DNA from 4 places in the Sorangium sp. So ce124 genome. Region 2 is predicted to be linked to each of the others. Evidence: riboswitches for the same ligand, from Rfam matches in the RefSeq annotation. Region 2 holds a riboswitch; each other region holds the start of a gene.
What was found. Region 2 has a riboswitch for cobalamin ahead of WMF19_RS01430 (energy-coupling factor ABC transporter permease). Riboswitches for the same ligand answer to the same signal wherever they lie in the genome.
Positions count from the first base shown of each region.

Region 1: another riboswitch for cobalamin. It lies ahead of WMF19_RS22265 (ribonucleoside-diphosphate reductase subunit alpha); the one in region 2 lies ahead of WMF19_RS01430 (energy-coupling factor ABC transporter permease).
Region 3: another riboswitch for cobalamin. It lies ahead of WMF19_RS04975 (TonB-dependent receptor); the one in region 2 lies ahead of WMF19_RS01430 (energy-coupling factor ABC transporter permease).
Region 4: another riboswitch for cobalamin. It lies ahead of WMF19_RS22280 (TonB-dependent receptor domain-containing protein); the one in region 2 lies ahead of WMF19_RS01430 (energy-coupling factor ABC transporter permease).

Region 1 is NZ_CP150312.1:5,948,269-5,952,461, forward strand. It holds gene WMF19_RS22255 (prolyl hydroxylase family protein) at 1-381, shown strand, start outside; gene WMF19_RS22260 (NAD-dependent protein deacetylase) at 412-1,278, opposite strand; cobalamin riboswitch at 1,393-1,600, shown strand; gene WMF19_RS22265 (ribonucleoside-diphosphate reductase subunit alpha) at 1,856-4,193, shown strand, end outside.
Region 2 is NZ_CP150312.1:366,507-370,699, forward strand. It holds gene WMF19_RS01415 (ATP-binding cassette domain-containing protein) at 1-757, opposite strand, end outside; gene WMF19_RS01420 (CbiQ family ECF transporter T component) at 754-1,503, opposite strand; gene WMF19_RS01425 (hypothetical protein) at 1,493-1,816, opposite strand; gene WMF19_RS01430 (energy-coupling factor ABC transporter permease) at 1,840-2,553, opposite strand; cobalamin riboswitch at 2,652-2,859, opposite strand; gene WMF19_RS01435 (enoyl-CoA hydratase/isomerase family protein) at 4,047-4,193, opposite strand, start outside.
Region 3 is NZ_CP150312.1:1,348,346-1,352,538, forward strand. It holds gene typA (translational GTPase TypA) at 1-1,390, opposite strand, end outside; cobalamin riboswitch at 1,551-1,758, shown strand; gene WMF19_RS04975 (TonB-dependent receptor) at 1,996-4,193, shown strand, end outside.
Region 4 is NZ_CP150312.1:5,955,299-5,959,491, reverse strand. It holds gene WMF19_RS22290 ((2,3-dihydroxybenzoyl)adenylate synthase) at 1-613, opposite strand, end outside; gene dhbC (isochorismate synthase DhbC) at 610-1,860, opposite strand; cobalamin riboswitch at 2,115-2,341, shown strand; gene WMF19_RS22280 (TonB-dependent receptor domain-containing protein) at 2,585-4,193, shown strand, end outside.

The DNA of each region.
Region 1 (4,193 bases), 5.6 Mb from region 2:
GTCATCGTCGACGATCCGGACCTCGCCACGAGCCTCTGGGAGAGGCTCGCGCGGTGGATGCCACCGAGCTTCGGCCTCCACCGCGCCGTCGGGCTGAACGAGCGCTTCCGCTACTATCGGTACACCGAGGGCGAGTATTTCAACTGGCACGGCGACGGGTCGTTCGTGCGATCCGACGGCGAGCGGAGCCTGTTCACCGCGATGATCTACCTGAACGACGACTTCGAGGGCGGCACGACCGATTTCTGGGGCGGTCGGAGCATCGCCCCGCGGCGCGGGATGGCGCTCCTGTTCGAGCACCGCCGGCTCCACCGCGGCGCCCCCGTGACGCGCGGGAGCAAGTACGTCCTCCGCAGCGATGTGATGTACCGGCGCGGATGATGCCGGCGCCTCGCCGAGGCGCTCGGCGCCTCACCAGGGCGCCGCGGTCGCGCGGACGCCGAGCGCCTCGGCGAGGCGCGGCAGCACCTCGCCGGCCCGGGCCTCGATCTTGAGCGCGCCGAGCTCCTCGCCGCGCGCGGAGCCGAGGTTGATCATGGCGATCGGCATGCCTCGCTGCGCGGCGCGCAGCACGAAGCGGTAGCCCGAGAAGACCGCCAGCGACGAGCCGACGACGAGGAGCGCGTCCGCCGCGTCCACGAGCGCGAAGGCCGCGTCGACGATCGGCCGGGCCACGTTCTCGCCGAAGAAGACGACGCGCGGCTTGAGCGGCCCCTCGCAGCGGAGGCACGGCGGCGCCCGGAAGCCCGCCACGTGCTCGGCGGGCAGGTCGGCGTCGCCGTCGGGGGCGAGGTCGGCCGCGAGGCGCAGCCAGCCGGGGTTCTGCGCGAGGAGCCGCTCCTGGAGGGCGGCGCGCCGCTCCATCGCGCCGCACGCGAGGCAAGCGACCTCGGAGAGCGTCCCGTGCAGCTCGATGACGCGGCGGCTGCCCGCGGCCTGGTGGAGGCCGTCGACGTTCTGCGTGATGAGGCCGTCGAGATGCCCGCCGTGCTCGAGCTGCGCGAGGGCGCGGTGGGCGGGGTTCGGCTCGGCCCTGGAGAACCGCTCCCAGCCGATCACGGCGCGCGCCCAGTACCGCTGCCGGATCTCGGCCGAGCGGGAGAACTCCCGCCCCTGGATCGGGTTCCGCGCGCGGCGCCGCGTCTCGGGACCTCGATAATCCGGGATGCCGGACTCGGTGCTGCACCCCGCGCCCGTCAGCGCCACGATCCGCTTGCCGCGCAGGAGCGCGACGAGGTCGTCGAGCGGATCGGCCGGACGCGCTTCGCTGAGCGGCATACGCCCGGGTTGTGGCCCGTCGCTGCGCGCACCGCCAGCGTCGACCGTGCAATCATGCAACCGAGCAAAGGAGCTCCCCCACAACATCTCGCTTGACCGGCTCACTACACCACCATATGTAGTGCCCATGTTGGTGCCTCGGGCTTCGGCCCGGGGCTCAAAAGGGAACCCGGTGCGAATCCGGGGCTGCCCCGCAGCGGTAAGCGAGAACGACCTCCACGACGCGCACTGGCCCTCGGGCTGGGAAGCGGTGGACCGTAGGAACCCGGCGACAGCCGGAGCGCTCGTGAGCCCGAAGACCTGCCAACATCCTGCGCTGGGGAGACATCCCGCGCCGGTTTGACCTGGAAGCCTCGTGGGAGGCGGGTAGGTCCGAGCTGGCGCAGACTCTCGCGCTTGTCCCGGTTCCGACCCCCTCCCGCGTTGTCTTCCTTTCGCCCGCGGGGGCGAGCGGTCGGTCCGAGGGCTCCTCCAAAGAGCCTGGCGCACCCGTGCGCATCGGCTGGCCTTCTCGTTCTCGCGGCATCGACGCGAGCGGTCCGTGACCGCTCGGGACGAGCACGACGAGGAGGATGCCATGCTGAACGAACCGTTGGTGAAGAGCAACGGCGCGGCGCCGTTGCGCGCGCCCCACGCACTCCACGCGCCCCATGCGCCCGCCATGACGAGCGCCGGCGCGGAGGAGACGCACCCGCACACGACGATGCGCGTGAAGAAGCGCAACGGCTCGAGCGAGCCAGTCGACGTCAACAAGATCGTCCGGGCGGTGAGCCGCTCCTGCGCGGCCCTGTCCGACGTCGACGCGCTCCGCGTCGCGACAAAGACCATCAGCGGCCTCTACAACGGCGCGACGACGCGCGAGCTCGATCAGCTCTCCATCCAGACGGCGGCGTCGCTCATCGCCGATGAGCCCCAGTACGCGAAGCTCGCGGCGCGCCTGCTCGCGACCTACATCGACAAGGAGGTCCGCAATCAGGAGATCCACGCCTTCTCGCAGTCGATCGCCGTGGGGCGGCGGCTGGGCCTCATCAACGATCGGCTCCACGGCTTCGTCGCGCAGACCGCCCGCAAGCTGAACGACGCCATCGAGCCGGGGCGCGACCACGAGCTCGAGTACTTCGGCCTGCGGACGCTCTACGACCGCTACCTGCTCAAGCACCCCGAGACGCGCCTCGTCATCGAGACGCCGCAGCAGTTCTTCCTGCGCATCGCGTGCGCGCTCTCCGAGACGGCGGCGCAGGCCGTCGAGCTCTACCGGCTCTTCTCGTCGCTCGATTACCTCCCGAGCTCACCGACGATGTTCAACGCCGGGACGAGCCACGAGCAGCTCTCGAGCTGCTTTCTGCTCGACTCGCCGGACGATCACCTCGAGACCATCTACCAGCGCTACACCGACGTCGCGATGCTCTCGAAGTTCTCGGGCGGCATCGGGCTCGCCTACCACCGGGTGCGCTCGCGCGGCTCGCTCATCGAGAGCACCAACGGGCACTCCAGCGGGATCGTGCCTTGGCTCAAGACGCTCGACGCGTCCGTCGCGGCCGTTAACCAGGGCGGCAAGCGCAAGGGCGCGTGCTGCGTCTACCTCGAGCCGTGGCACGCCGACGTCGAGGAGTTCCTCTCGCTGCGCGACAACACGGGCGATGAGGCCGCGCGCACGCACAACCTGAACCTCGCGAGCTGGGTCCCGGACCTCTTCATGAAGCGGGTCGAGGCCGACGGCGACTGGAGCCTGTTCGACCCGAAGGACGTGCGCGATCTCCCCGATCTCTACGGGGAGGAGTTCGATCGTCGCTACGTCGAGGCCGAGCGGGCGGGCCTCGCCAAGAAGACGATGAAGGCCCGCGAGCTCTACGCGCGGATGATGCGCACGCTCGCGCAGACCGGCAACGGCTGGATGACGTTCAAGGACAAGTCGAACCGCGCCTGCAACCAGACGGCGCTGCCGGGCCGGATTGTGCACCTCTCGAACCTCTGCACCGAGATCCTGGAGGTGACCTCGAACGAGGAGTCGGCCGTCTGCAACCTGGGCTCGATCAACCTCGCTCGCCACACGACCACGCTGGCGGACGGCGCGGTCGCGTTCGACTTCGAGAAGCTCGCGCGCACGGTGCGGACCGCGGTCCGCCAGCTCGACCGCGTCATCGACCTCAACTACTACCCCATCCCCTCGACGAGGCGATCGAACCTCCGCTGGCGGCCTGTCGGGCTCGGGCTCATGGGCCTGCAGGACGTGTTCTTCCAGATGCGCCTGCCCTTCGACGCCCCGGCCGCGCGGGAGCTCTCCAGGCGGATCTCGGAGGAGGTGTATTACCACGCGCTCTCGACGTCCGCGGACCTCGCGGCGGAGAAGGGGCGACACCCGGCGTTCGACGAGACGCGCGCCGCGCGCGGAGAGCTCCAGTTCGACGCGTGGAACGTCGTCCCGGAGGACACGGCCCGCTGGGAGGCGCTCCGCGCGCGCGTCCAGGCCGAGGGGCTCAGGAACTCGCTGCTCGTCGCCATCGCGCCGACGGCCACCATCGCGTCGATCGCGGGCTGCTACGAGTGCATCGAGCCGCAGGTGTCCAACCTCTTCAAGCGCGAGACGCTCTCTGGGGACTTCCTGCAGATGAACCGCTACCTGGTCGCGGAGCTCAAGCGGCTCGGCGCGTGGAACGACGCTGCGCGCACCCGGCTCAAGCTCGCGGAGGGCTCGGTCCAGGGCATGGACGAGCTGCCCGAGCAGCTGCGCGCCGTGTACCGGACCGCGTGGGAGATCCCGATGCGCTCGCTCATCGACATGGCCGCGGATCGCGGCGCCTTCATCGATCAGAGCCAGTCGCTGAACCTCTTCGTCGAGAACCCCACCATCGGTCAGCTCTCGAGCATGTACTTCCACGCATGGAAGAAGGGGCTCAAGACGACCTACTACCTGC
Region 2 (4,193 bases):
GCGGCACAGGCCTCATCCGGGTCCAGAGCTCGGCGACCCACGGCCGCCGCACCCGCGCCCGCGCGAGGAGCTCCCCCCGCGCGAACACCTCCCGCGGCGGCCCGTCCGCGAGGACCTGGCCGTCGCCGAGCAGGACGGCGCGCGTTGCGAAGAGCGGCACGAGATCCACCGCGTGCGTCGCGGTGACCAGCGTGGTCCCCTGCTGCTCGGAGAGCGCGCGCAGCGTCTGGCACAGGGCGAGCTCGCCCTCCGGGTCGAGCCCCGCGGTCGGCTCGTCGAGCAGCAGCACCCGCGGCCGCATCGCCAGCATCCCGGCGATGCACGCGCGCTTGCGCTCGCCGAAGCTCAGCGCCTCGATGGCCCGATCGGCGAGGTGGGCGATCTGCACGGCGGCGAGCGCCTCCTCGGCGCGGCGCCGCGCCTCGGGCGCGGGCAGGCCGAGGTTCCTCGGGCCGAACAGGACGTCGTCGAGGAGCGTCGCGCCGAGCAGCTGGTCGTCCGGGTCCTGGAGCACGAGCGCGGCGCCCGCGGCGACGGCGTCCGAGGGCGAGCCCACGCGGCGGCCCGCGATCTCGACGCCGCCGCCGGGCGCCGGGAGGAGCCCGACGAGCGTCCGGAGCAGCGCGGTCTTGCCGGCGCCGTTGCCGCCGAGCACCGCCACGGACTCGCCCTCGGCGACGTCGAGGCGCACGTCGCGCAGCACGGGCTCGCCGCGCCGGTAGCCGATCCGGGGGGCGCGCAGCGCGATCGCGATCATCCGGCCTCTCCCGCGGCGACGCTGAGCCCGAGGGCCGCGATGGCGGCGGCGGCGAACGCGAGGTTCGCGGCGGGCGCGCTCGCCCTTCGGTCCGCCACGGGGAGCTTCCCCTTGTAGCCGCGGAGCTGCATCGCGAGCGCGGCGCTCTCGGAGCGCTCCAGCGTCCGGAGCGCCACGACGCCCGCGACGGCGCCGGCCGAGCGCGCGGCGGCGCCGGGGCGTGTGAACCCGCCGCGGAGCGCGGCGGCGCTCCACGCGCTGTCGGCCGCGCGCTGGAGCACGCCGGCGAAGCGCCGCGTCAGCGCGAGCAGCTCGACGAGGGCCGCGGGGACGCCGAGCCCTGCGAGCGCCGCCTCGATCTCGGCGGGCGCGGCTGCGCCGGCGAGCCACCGGAGCACCGCGGCCGCCGCGAGGACGCGCGCGCCGATGGCCACGGCGCGGCGCGCCCCCTCGGCCGTGATCGCGTCGACAGGGAACGGCGCGCCGGGGAGGAGCGGCGCCCCCGGCGTGAGCGCGAGCGCCAGCGCCGCCGCGACCGCTCCGATCCACGCGGCGGGCGCGGCGGCACGGAGGACCGCGCGCGCCGGCGTGCCCTGGAGGCGGAGGGCCATGCACGCGAGGAGGAGCAGCGCGGCCGGCGTGACGGGCGAACGCGCGCCCGCGGCGACGCAGCACGCCGCCACGGCGGCCCCGAGGCGGAGCCGGGCGTCCACGTCGCGGAGCCGCGCGGGGGGATCAGTCCGCACGCAGGCCTTCGCCGCCGGCCTTGCCCGCGGGCGCGTCCGCGCGCTCGACGAAGAGCACGCGCGAGAAATAGCCGAGGGCGAAGCCGGCGAGGAGCCCGGCCCAGAGGAACGCGAACAGCAGGAGGTCGCCCTCGAGGCCCGCGAACAGCGGCCCCGTCTCGTGGCGCCCTGCGTCCTCGGCGACGCGGCGGACCACGGCCTCGTCGACGCCGTCCCAGGAAGCGTTGCGGCAGGCGGCGAGCCAGAGGGCAGGGGCGAGCTGGAGCGCGCGCTCGCAGGCTACGCACGCGCGCCGCGCGAGCAGCGCTGACATGGGGCGCTGTCCGAGCCGCCGCGTCACGATGCCCCCGGGGCGAGCCGGACGACCTGGAGCCGGTCCAGGATGTCGGGCCGCCGGGTGCGCAGGAAGGCGAGCGCCCCCGCGGTCATGACGCCCTCGAGCAGGCCGAGCGGCAGCTGGGTGGGGACGAAGGCGAGGGCGACGCCCGTGAACATGGAGGTCACCGATCCCTCGCCCGATAGCCCGAGCGCGAGCGCGAGCGCCGTGGTGGCGTACGTCGCCCAGTCCGACGTCACGCCCGCCAGGAAGCCCGCGACCCAGAGGTTCGCGCCGCAGCGCCGCGCGAGATGGAAGACGAAGTAGCCGGTGAAGGCGCCCGCGATGCCCATCGACGCGACGTCGGCGCCCAGCGTGGTGAGGCCGCCGTGCGCGAGGAAGAGGGCCTGGATAAGGAGCGCCACCACGGTGACGAGGACGGTCATCCAGGGGCCGATGAGCACCGCCGCGAGCCCTGTGCCGCACGGGTGGGAGCAGGTCCCGGCGGTCGGCACCGGCACGGGCATGCACGAGATCGCGAAGACGGCGGCGGCGATGAGGCCGACGAACGGCTTGTAGAAGGCGTCCTGCTGGGTGCGGCGCCGGAGCAGGTGGAGGGCGATCGCGACGAAGGGCAGGGCGAGCGCGTTCCAGGCGGCGCACCAGCCGAGCGGCAGGACGCCTTCCGCGAGGTGCATCGCGGCCGCGGGCCGGGGCGCGAGGAGCGTCCCCAGGGACACGGCGGCTATCGACAAAGCGCGGCCGTGAAGACCGATTTCGGCGCTCCGGGTGAAGTCCGCACCCGAACGCCACGAAGACGTGCGCAAGCTGCACCTCGTGGGAGGCTCGGGTAGGTCTCCCGGCTCATGGGTTCAGGGAGCTGATCGAGCTCCCAGCGCTGCGTCCACCTTCCCAGGCCTCTTTCAATGAGGCCCAGTGGTCTTCGGAGGCAGCTCCCCACTCACGGTGGCGGGACCGCGCCGGTTTTGCACCGGCTTCCCTGTTATGCCCCGGAGGGCACCCGAGGAATGGATTGTCAGGCCGGTGCTCGGTAATCCCGTTTCGTGCCCGGCGTCAAGGACGTCGCGCCCCGATCGCGGCGGAGGTGCCCAGCGGACGCTGCACGGGGCCTCGCGTGTCAGACGAGCTGATCGTCGAGCGCGCGTCGGCTCCGCCTTGCGCGCGTCGGCCCGCGCGTCCTGGCGACACGATCGCGCGAGCCGGGCGAGCACCCCGCAGCCGGGCGAGCACCCCGGGTGCGCGAACCGGGCGAACCGGGGTGCGCGGACCGGGCGAACCCGGGTGCGTCGACCCGGTGCATCGATCTGGGGGGCGCGCTTCCACCTGGCGCGCTCCGTCCCGCAGCGGTCCGCCGCGAGCGCCCTCGTCTGCGGCGTCGGTGCGGCGGTGATGCCTGCGCTGGCGGACACCCCGCCCTCGGGGCCTGCAGCGGTGCACGCGGCCATCGCTGCCGAGGCGCGCCGCGCGCCCGTCGCCGCCCTCATCAAGGAGGCATGGGCGCGCCGGCGAGCGATCCAGGCCCTGTCATGCGATGGCCGAGGCCGAGAAATTGACCCAGACGCATCAGGCGAAGAGTCGTCGAGCGCACGTCCTGAATTATGTCCTCCTTAGATAAAACCTGTTTACTTTGTCGCCGCGCGGGCGCTGCGCGTATCGCGGCCTGCGCCCACGCAGGGGCTCTCGTGCGCTTGAACACACGCGCCGGCGCGTTCCTTCCGTAGTGTGCTTTATTCGTCCTGGCTCTTTACTCGGGAGCAGGTGTGCGGCCCGCCGCGTCGTGGCGTCTCTTATTGAAGAGATGGGGGATCTCGTGTTCGCTCGTCTCGGAATGCGAAATGAACGCTGCGCCGAGCGCTGTCTCCAGTGGAGGGGTATGCCCGGCTCGAACGTGAATTCCTGCAGAGCTGGTGTGTGTGGGGCGCGCGCCCGCCTGGCTGCCTTCGCGTCTGGAGCGCTCTGCTCGCCCGGCGTGCAGGCGCTGCACTTTGTTATCGACAACGCGCATGCGGATGCCACAATCTGACTACCGCATGCGCACCGGCGCGGACCCCCCAGCCCGGAGCGCATGCGGTCTTTTTTCTTAGCACCGTGGCGGACGTTCAGGACTCCGGCGCGGTGTCCCTGCCGCGGTCATTCTGGGCCCCCCTCCAGCGTGATGCGCGGTATTTTTTTGCCCTCGAGCGCGCGGTTCGCGCCTTCCGAGGCGTCACTTTCCCGTGAACGTGGCCTGCGATTTCGCCAGGAACGCTTTCATTCCGAGCTGTTGATCTTCGCTGCCGAAGAGCGCCGCGAATGCCTGGGCTTCCAGCTCGTTGGCGGCGGCGAGGTCGAGGCTCTCGCCGCGCAGGAGGAC
Region 3 (4,193 bases), 980 kb from region 2:
GCGACGGCACCCGGAACTCGAGGCGGGCGCGGCCGAAGCCGGGGTTCGTCATCTTCACCATCCGGCCGCGCCGGGAGCTGAGGCGCTCGGTCACGATGCCGACGTAGGTGTCCGGCACGTCCACGACCACGAGCTCGAGCGGCTCCATCACCTCGCCGTCGATCTCGCGCGTCACCACCTCGGGGTTCGAGAGCTGCATCTCGTACCCCTCGCGCCGCATCGTCTCCACGAGGATCGCGAGCTGGAGCTCGCCGCGGCCGAGCACCACGAACGTGTCGGGCACCTCCGTCGGCTCCACCCGGATCGCGAGGTTCTTCATCGCCTCGCGCTCGAGCCGCTCCTTCAGGTGACGGCTCGTCAGGTACTTCGACTGCTTGCACTTGCCGGCGAAGGTCGACGTGTTGACGCCGATCTTCATCTTGATCGTCGGCTCCTCGACGACGATCCGCGGCAGCGCCTCGGGGTGCGCCGGATCCGTGATCGTGTCGCCGATCGTGACCGCGTCGATCCCGGCGATCGCGATCACCTCGCCCGCGACGGCGCTCTCGACCGCGACGCGCTTCAGCCCCTCGTAGGCGTAGAGCATCTTCACGTAGCCGCGCGACTGCCCGCCCTCGCCGAGGAGCGCGACGTCGGCGCCGGACCGGGCGGTGCCGCGGACCACGCGGCCGACCGCGAGCCGGCCCACGTACTCGTCGTGCGTCGTGTTGCAGACGATGACCTGGAGCGGACCGTCGGGGTCGCCCGAGGGGCCGGGGACCCGCTCGAGGATGGTCTCGAAGAGCGGCTCGAGGTCCTTCGCCTCGTGCTCGAGCTCGCGCTTCGCCTGGCCGAACTTCGCGATCGCGTAGAGCGTCGAGAAGTCCATCTGCGCGTCGCTCGCCTCGAGGTCGCAGAAGAGGTCGAACACCTCGGAGAGCACCTCGTGGGCGCGCGCGTCGCTCCGGTCGATCTTGTTGATGACCACGATGACCGGGAAGCCGCGCTGGAGGCACTTCGAGAGCACGAAGCGCGTCTGCGGCAGCGGGCCCTCGGCGGCGTCGACGAGGAGGAGCGCCCCGTCGGCCATCATGAGCGTGCGCTCGACCTCGCCGCCGAAGTCGGAGTGGCCGGGCGTGTCGACGATGTTGATCTTGACCCCGCGGTACCGGATGCTCGTGTTCTTCGCGAGGATGGTGATGCCGCGCTCCCGCTCGAGGTCGTTCGAGTCCATGACCCGCTCGGCCACGACCTCGTTCTCTCGGAAGGCGCCCGACTGGCGGAGCATGTGATCGACGAGGGTCGTCTTCCCGTGGTCGACGTGGGCGACGATGGCGATATTGCGGAGATCGTTACGGGGCATATACGGCGGCGGCCGTGTAGCACGCGACCCACGGAGGAGCGAGCCCATCCTCGCTAGAGCCCGAACGTTCGGCCTGCACGGCAGCGGCGCGGCAGCCGCGCAGGGAGGCGCTCGGATGGAGAGCGCGAGGCGCGCGCGTGGCGCGGGCGAGCCCGCGCCGGGCGGGCGAGGGGAGCGGTAGCGATTGACAGCCGAAGGCGCGCGGCCATAGGGTGCGCGCCGCGCTGGTGCCCGGGCGTTCGCCTGGGCCGAAGAGGGAACCCGGTGAAATTCCGGGGCTGCCCCGCAGCGGTAAGCGAGAACGACCTCCACCCCAAGCACTGGCCCGACGAGGGCTGGGAAGCGGTGGACAGTAGGGAGCCGGCCAGGCCGGAGCGCTCGCGAGCCCGAAGACCTGCCAGCGCCCGGCGGCGGGAGACATCCGGCGCCGGTTCGACCTGGGAGCCTCGAGGGAGGCGGTGAGGTCCGAGCCGGTGCAGCTTTGCCTCTGCCACGTCCCGGATACCGAACCGCCCCCGCGTCGCCTTCCGGTCGCCCGCGGGGGCGAGAGGTCGGTCCAGCGCACCGTGCGATGGCCAGCCATTTCGTCCTCGCGGAGCTCGACGCGAGCGGCCCGAAGCCGCTCCGCGCGATTGCGGCGAAGGAGGACACGAATGCTGCGCGAGACGGTCACGACGAGCCACGGGCACCGCCATCCATTTCATCTGCTCGCCGCGTTATCCATGGTGCTGGCCGCCGCGCGGCCCGCGCGCGCCGAGGGCGACACCCCCGAGGCGCCCGCTGCTCCGCCGGAGGCCGCCGCTGCAGAGCCCTCCGGTGAGGGCACGCCCGCGGGCGACGCCGCGATCGAGGTCACGATCCAGGCGGAGAAGCCGGGCAGCGAGGCCGCGTCGCGCGTCTCCGTCGGACACCGGGAGCTCGAGCTCAGGCCGAGGCTCCGGCCGGGCGACATCCTCGAGTCGGTCCCCGGGCTCTTCGCCGTGCAGCACGCGGGCGGCGGCAAGGCGAACCAGTACTTCCTCCGCGGGTTCGACGCGGACCACGGGACCGACGTCGCCTTCTTCGTCGACGGCGTGCCCGTCAACATGGTCAGCCATGGCCACGGGCACGGCTTCACCGATCTCTACTTCATGATCCCGGAGCTCGTGACAGGGCTCGACGGCTACAAGGGGCCTTATTACGCCAGCATCGGCGACTTCGGGACGGCGGGCGCCGTCAACCTGCGCTTCGCCGAGAAGCTCGAGGAGAGCTACGCGCAGGTCAGCCTGGGGCAGTACGGTATCCAGCGCGGCCTCGTCATCGCCTCGCCGGATCTCGGCGACGCGTGGCGCGCTGTGGCCGCGGCGGAGATCTACCGGAACGACGGGCCGTTCCTGAGCCCGGAGCGGCTCAAGCGCTTCAACGTGTACCTGCGGGCCACGCACGATCTCGGTGACACGGGGAAGGTCCAGATGACATGGATGTCGTATGGATCGACCTGGCACGGCTCCGGCCAGATCCCCGCGCGCGCCGTTTGCGGCGAGGGCGAGCAGGGCGGGCTGAACCCGCCGCCGTCGGCGTTCGGACAGCCGTGCATCGACCATTTCGGCGCCGTGGATCCGACCGAGGGCGGGGCGACCGAGCGGCACATGGCGTCCCTCGCCTACTCGACGGCGTGGCGGGACGCCGATCTGAGCGCGCTGGCCTACCTCGTCCGCTACCGCTTCACGCTGTACTCGAACTTCACGTTCTTCAGCGAGGACGCCGTCCACGGCGACCAGATCGAGCAGAACGACGACCGCACCGTCGGGGGCGCCGATCTCCGGTTCCGCAGGCAATACGAGATCGGCGGGGCGAGGTTCACGACCTCGCTCGGCGCGCAGATCCGCGCGGACGCGATCGACAAGTCCCTCCACCACGACGAGGCGCGCGAGCGGCTCGAGGAGAAGAGCAGGACCCACGTCGACGAGAGCCAGATCGGCGTCTACATCGAGCAGGACGCCCGGCTCCGGCGCTGGCTCCGCGTCGTGCTCGGGGCGCGCGGGCAGTGGATCGACGTCAACGTGGACGACCCGGGCGAGGACCTCGAGGCGACGGGGAACAGATCGAGCGGCACCCGGGGGCAGATGCAGCTGCTCCCGAAGCTCACGGCGATCGTGTCGCCCGTCGAGGGGCTCGATCTCTTCGCCCACTTCGGGCGGGGCTTCCACTCGAACGACGCGCAGGGCGCGGTGCTGGGCGAGGGGGCGGCGACGCTGATCACGCCCGCGACGGGCTACGAGGTCGGCGTGCGGGTCGCGCCCTTGCGCGGGCTGTCGCTGAGCGGGGCCGGGTTCCTCCTCGACGTGGACTCGGAGCTTGTGTGGAGCGGCGACGCGGGCGCGACCGAGCCGTCGGGGCAGACGCGGCGCTACGGGATCGAGATCGGCGGGCGCTACCGGCTCGGGAGCTGGCTCTTCGCGGACGTGGACGCGACCTTCACCCGCGCGCGCTTCCGCGAGAACGCCGGCAACGCGAGCGCGGTCGCCCTCGCGCCGACCCGGACGCTGACCGCGGGCGTCGGCGTCCGCCCGACGTTCGGCGCGTTCACGCCGTTCGCGGCGCTGCGGGTCAAGGCGATCGGCGCGCGGCCCGCGACCGAGGACGAGTCGCTCACCGCCGAGGGGTTCACGGTCGTCGACGCCAACGCCGGGCTGCGGTGGAAGCACGTCGAGGTGGCCGTGGACATCCAGAACCTCTTCGACACGACGTGGCGCGAGGTCCAGTTCGCGAGCGAGTCGCGGCTGCCGTACGAGCCGGCCGCGGTCACGGGGATCCACTACTCGCCGGGGTGGCCGTTCACGGCGATCGGGCGGGCGACGCTTTACTGGGA
Region 4 (4,193 bases), 5.6 Mb from region 2:
GGAAGAAGGCGACGTCCCCCGCGGCGGGCTCCGGGAGCTCGACGGGCTCCCGGTCCAGGCTCGAGAGCGCCGTGTGCTCGCCCGGCTCGCCGGCCACGAGCACGTGCCGCAAGGTCCCGACGTCGCGCCGGATCTGGCTCGCCAGCTCCCGGTAATCGAACCCGCCGTCCCGGTCGGCGATGACGTACGCGACCGCCCCTGTGTGCTCGCAGAAGTACGCGATCTCGGCGCGCCGGTGCGCGGGCAGGGCCAGCACGGGGAGCGCCCCGAGCCGGAAGAGCGCGAAGCACACCTCGAAGAACTCCGCGATGTTCGGGAGCTGGACGACGACGCGATCCCCCGGCCGGAGCCCGAGGTGCAGGAGGCCCGCGGCGAGGCGATCGGCGCGCCGATCGAGCTCACCGTAGCTCACCCGGCGATCGCCGCCGACGAGCGCGACCCGATCCGGGTGCCGCGCGGCCCGCTCGCGGAGCAGGCGCCCGAAGGTCTCGCCGCGCCAGTAGCCGGCGCGCCGGTAGAGATCGGCCATCTCGGCCGGCCACGGAGTCCAGCCGTCGAGCGCCTGCGTTCGCGCCTGCGCGGGCGCCTGCCGGCTTTCCTCCGGAGAGCTCATGCCCTCTCCGGCGCCTTGTCGAGGCCGAGCGCGTTCAGCATCGTCCCGAGCTTGGCGGTGGTCTCGGCGAGCTCGTGCTCGCCGTTCGAGCCGATGACGATCCCGGCCCCGGCATAGAGGCGGAGCGCCCGGCCGGCGACGTCGGCGCAGCGGATGACGACCGCCCACTCGCCGTCGCCGCTGGCGTCGGACCAGCCCACGAGCCCCGTGAAGAACCCGCGATCGAACCGCTCGATCGCCTCGATGGCGTCGCGGGCGCGGTCCGTGGGGTATCCGCACACCGCGGGGGTCGGGTGCAGCGCTGTGGCCAGCTTCATCGAGGAGATCGAGAGATCGCGCAGCTCCCCGGTGAGCCGGCTCGACAGGTGCCACAGCGTCGGGGTCTGCGTGAGCGAAGGCTCGTCGGGGACGCTGAGGCGCCGGCAGAACGGCCGGAGCGCGGCGGCCACGGCGTCGACGACGATGGCGTGCTCGTGCCGGTCTTTCTCGGACGCGAGCAGGGCGATCGCCCGCCGGCGGTCCTCGTCGGGGTCCGGGCTGCGGACCGCGGAGCCGGCGAGCGGATTGGCGATCACCCGGAGCCCGGAGCGCGACAGGAGCAGCTCCGGGCTCGCGCCGAGGAGCGTCCGCGCGCGCGACATCGCGACGCCGCGCTCCGCGCCGGAGAGCCCCGCGGTCGGATCCGAGAGGTTGGCGGCGAAGGTGTAGCCGTTCCGGTTCTGCTGCGAGAGGCGCTGGAGGACGAGGCGGAGATCGACAGGCTCTCGCACGACCATCTCCAGCATCCTGGAGAGGACCACCTTGCTCAGCACCTCGGACCGCATCAGGCCCACCGCCGTCTCGACGCCGCGCACGTAGTCGCGGGGCTCCGGGACCTGGCGCAGCTCCTGGATGGCAATCGGCAGGTGCGCTCTCGGCGACTCCGACGTGTGGTTGAGCGGGCCTGCGCTCTGGATCGTCCGCGGCACGATGAGGTGAGCGGGCGACGTGCTGTTGAACGGCACCGCGCCGACCACCATGGGGAGGCCCTGGCCGGCGCCGGCCCTCGAGGCCGCCGCGAGCACCCTTGTCACGCGGTCCGCGAGGCGATCGCCCTGATCCGCGCCGTTCGGCTCGAGGATCATGTCGTGTACGCCCTGCGCGAGGAGGGTGCGTGTCGGCGACGCGAAGAAGAACGCCGACTCGGGGGTGTATTGCTTCAACAGCTGCCCTGCGTTCACCGCGGGCAGCGCGGCAGAGGCCGGCATCGAGATGGAACTCGTCACATTCAGCTCCGATGGGCGTCGAGAGCCACGTGGGCTCGGGTCATCGGGCGCTGGACGTCAGGTCTCGGGCCGCTTGATTCTGATAAAGAAAATCAGTTTCAAGTAACTCATGGCACGGCCGAGCAGGACTGTCAAGGGACTCCCGATTCTGTCTCGGGTGTGTGCCGCCGGTGGGGCCCGTGGACGGGGCGTTCCGGGGCTTCGCTTCTGCGTTGACATCCTGCGTGACGGGTGCGACGAGTCGCCCCGCCATCGGTGCTCGTCCGGCCATCGCCGGGCGAGCTGAAAAGGGAACCCGGTGAGAATCCGGGACTGCCCCCGCAGCGGTGAACGGGAACGACGATCACCAAGAAGCACTGGGCATGCACCAGAGCAGCCTGGGAAGCGGTGATCCGTAGGAGAGCGGCCGGCGACGGCCGCAGCGCCCGTGAGTCCGAAGACCTGCCGAAGGTGCGCGCGCCGGTGCGCTGGCGCGCGCTGACCTGAGCCTTCGAGGGGAAGGCGCGCAGGCCCTCGACCACCTCGCTCGCGCGCGGTGCCGTGGCCCGTCACGCAGCCCCCTCGCTTCGGCTCTCGGCTCACCCGGAGCAGCGCGGGGTCGACGCGGGCAGGCGGCGCGTGAATGGTTGATTCCTCTGATCGTCGGTCGCGTCGGCGCCGGAGCGCCGGCGCGGCGTGCTGGCTCGCGCTCGCGGTCGGCAGCGCCGTGGCAGCCTCGCATGCCGCCCGGGCCGACGATCGGCGCAGGCCGGCGGGCGAGCAGGGGGGCGATCGCGCCGTCGCTCCGCCGGAGACAGCCCCGCTGGAGGTGCGCGTCGAGGGGGATCGCCTGCGCGCGCCCGCGCCGCCCAAGGACAGGTCCGTCGCGGGGTCGGTGCTGAGCCGCGATCGCCTCACCGGCGCGGGGCTCGGGGCGGCGGACGTGCTCCGCACGCAGCCGGGCGTCCGCGTGGAGGAGTCGGGCGGCTTCGGCGGGCCGGCGACCGCGGCCCTCCGGGGAGCGACCGCCACGCAGACGCCTGTGTACCTCGCCGGCGTCCGCCTGAACGACGACGTCGTGGGGACGGCGGATCTCTCGCTCGTGCCCCTCTGGCTCATCGAGCGCGTCGAGATCTACCGCGGCAACGCCCCCATCGAGGCCGACCGCCTCGGCCCCGGCGGCGCGATCTTCTTCGAGCCGCGGCGGCCTTCCCGGACGACGGCCGGCGTGGGGGCGACGGCGGGCTCGCTCGGCGCGCGGCGCGGGTGGGCGTTCGCCGGCGCCAGCGCGGGGCCGGTGAGCTCGATCGTCGGGGTGAGCGCCGAGGCCGCGGAGAACCGCTACACGTTCGTGGACGATCGCGGGACGCTCTTCGACGAGAGCGACGACACCCTGGAGCGCCGGCAGAACGCCGACGTGCGCACGATCGACGCGTGGGCGCTCGCGCGCGTCGAGCTCGGGGGCGGCGCGATCGTCGACGTGATCGCGAACGGCACCGATCGCGAGCAGGGGATGCCGAGGCTCGCGCTCCTGCCGTCCCGGAGAGCGCGGGGGGAGTCGCGGCGCGCGCTGACGTCCGTCGTGGCGCGGGTGCCGTTCGGCGGCGAGGCGCAGCACGCGATCGAGGCGCGCACCTCGTTCATCGAGGCGCGCTCGGAGGTCCACGACCCCCTCTTCGAGCTCGCGCTGCTCACGCCGGAGCTCCGCCTCGCCGGCCGCCGCCTGGAGCAGACGCTCGGGGCGACGCTCTCCTTCGTCGACCGGCTCCGGGTGCGGCCCGTGCTCTCGGTCGCGCGCGAGGGCATCTCGCGCGCGCCGGACGACGTCCCGCTCGCGCGGGCGCGGCGCTCGTTCGCGCGCGGCGCTGTCAGCGCGGAGGTGCGCCTCGGCGAGGGGCTCGCGCTGCACGCCCTCGCGAGCGGGGAGTGCCACGCCACCGGCGCGGACCGGGAGCGCCCTTGCGACGTGCTCGTCCCGACCGGGCGGGTCGGCGTGGAGGCGGGGAGCGACCGGATCCGGCTCCTCGCGACCGTGGGCCGCTACGTCCGCGTCCCGACGCTCGGCGAGGTGTACGGCGTCTCCGGCGTCGTCCACGGCAACGTGGAGCTCGAGCCGGAGTCCGGCGCCACGATCGAGGCCGGGATCCGGGCGCAGACGGGGCGCGGCGCCGTCGTGCGCGGCGCCTTCATCGACGCGTTCGCGTTCGGGAGCGCGGTCTCCGGGCTCGTCGCATACGAGAAATCCGGCCAGGGCTACGTGAGCCCGTACAACGTCGGCCGCGCCCGCGTCATGGGCGCAGAGCTCCTGGCCGGGGTCGAGGTGACCCCGTTCCTCC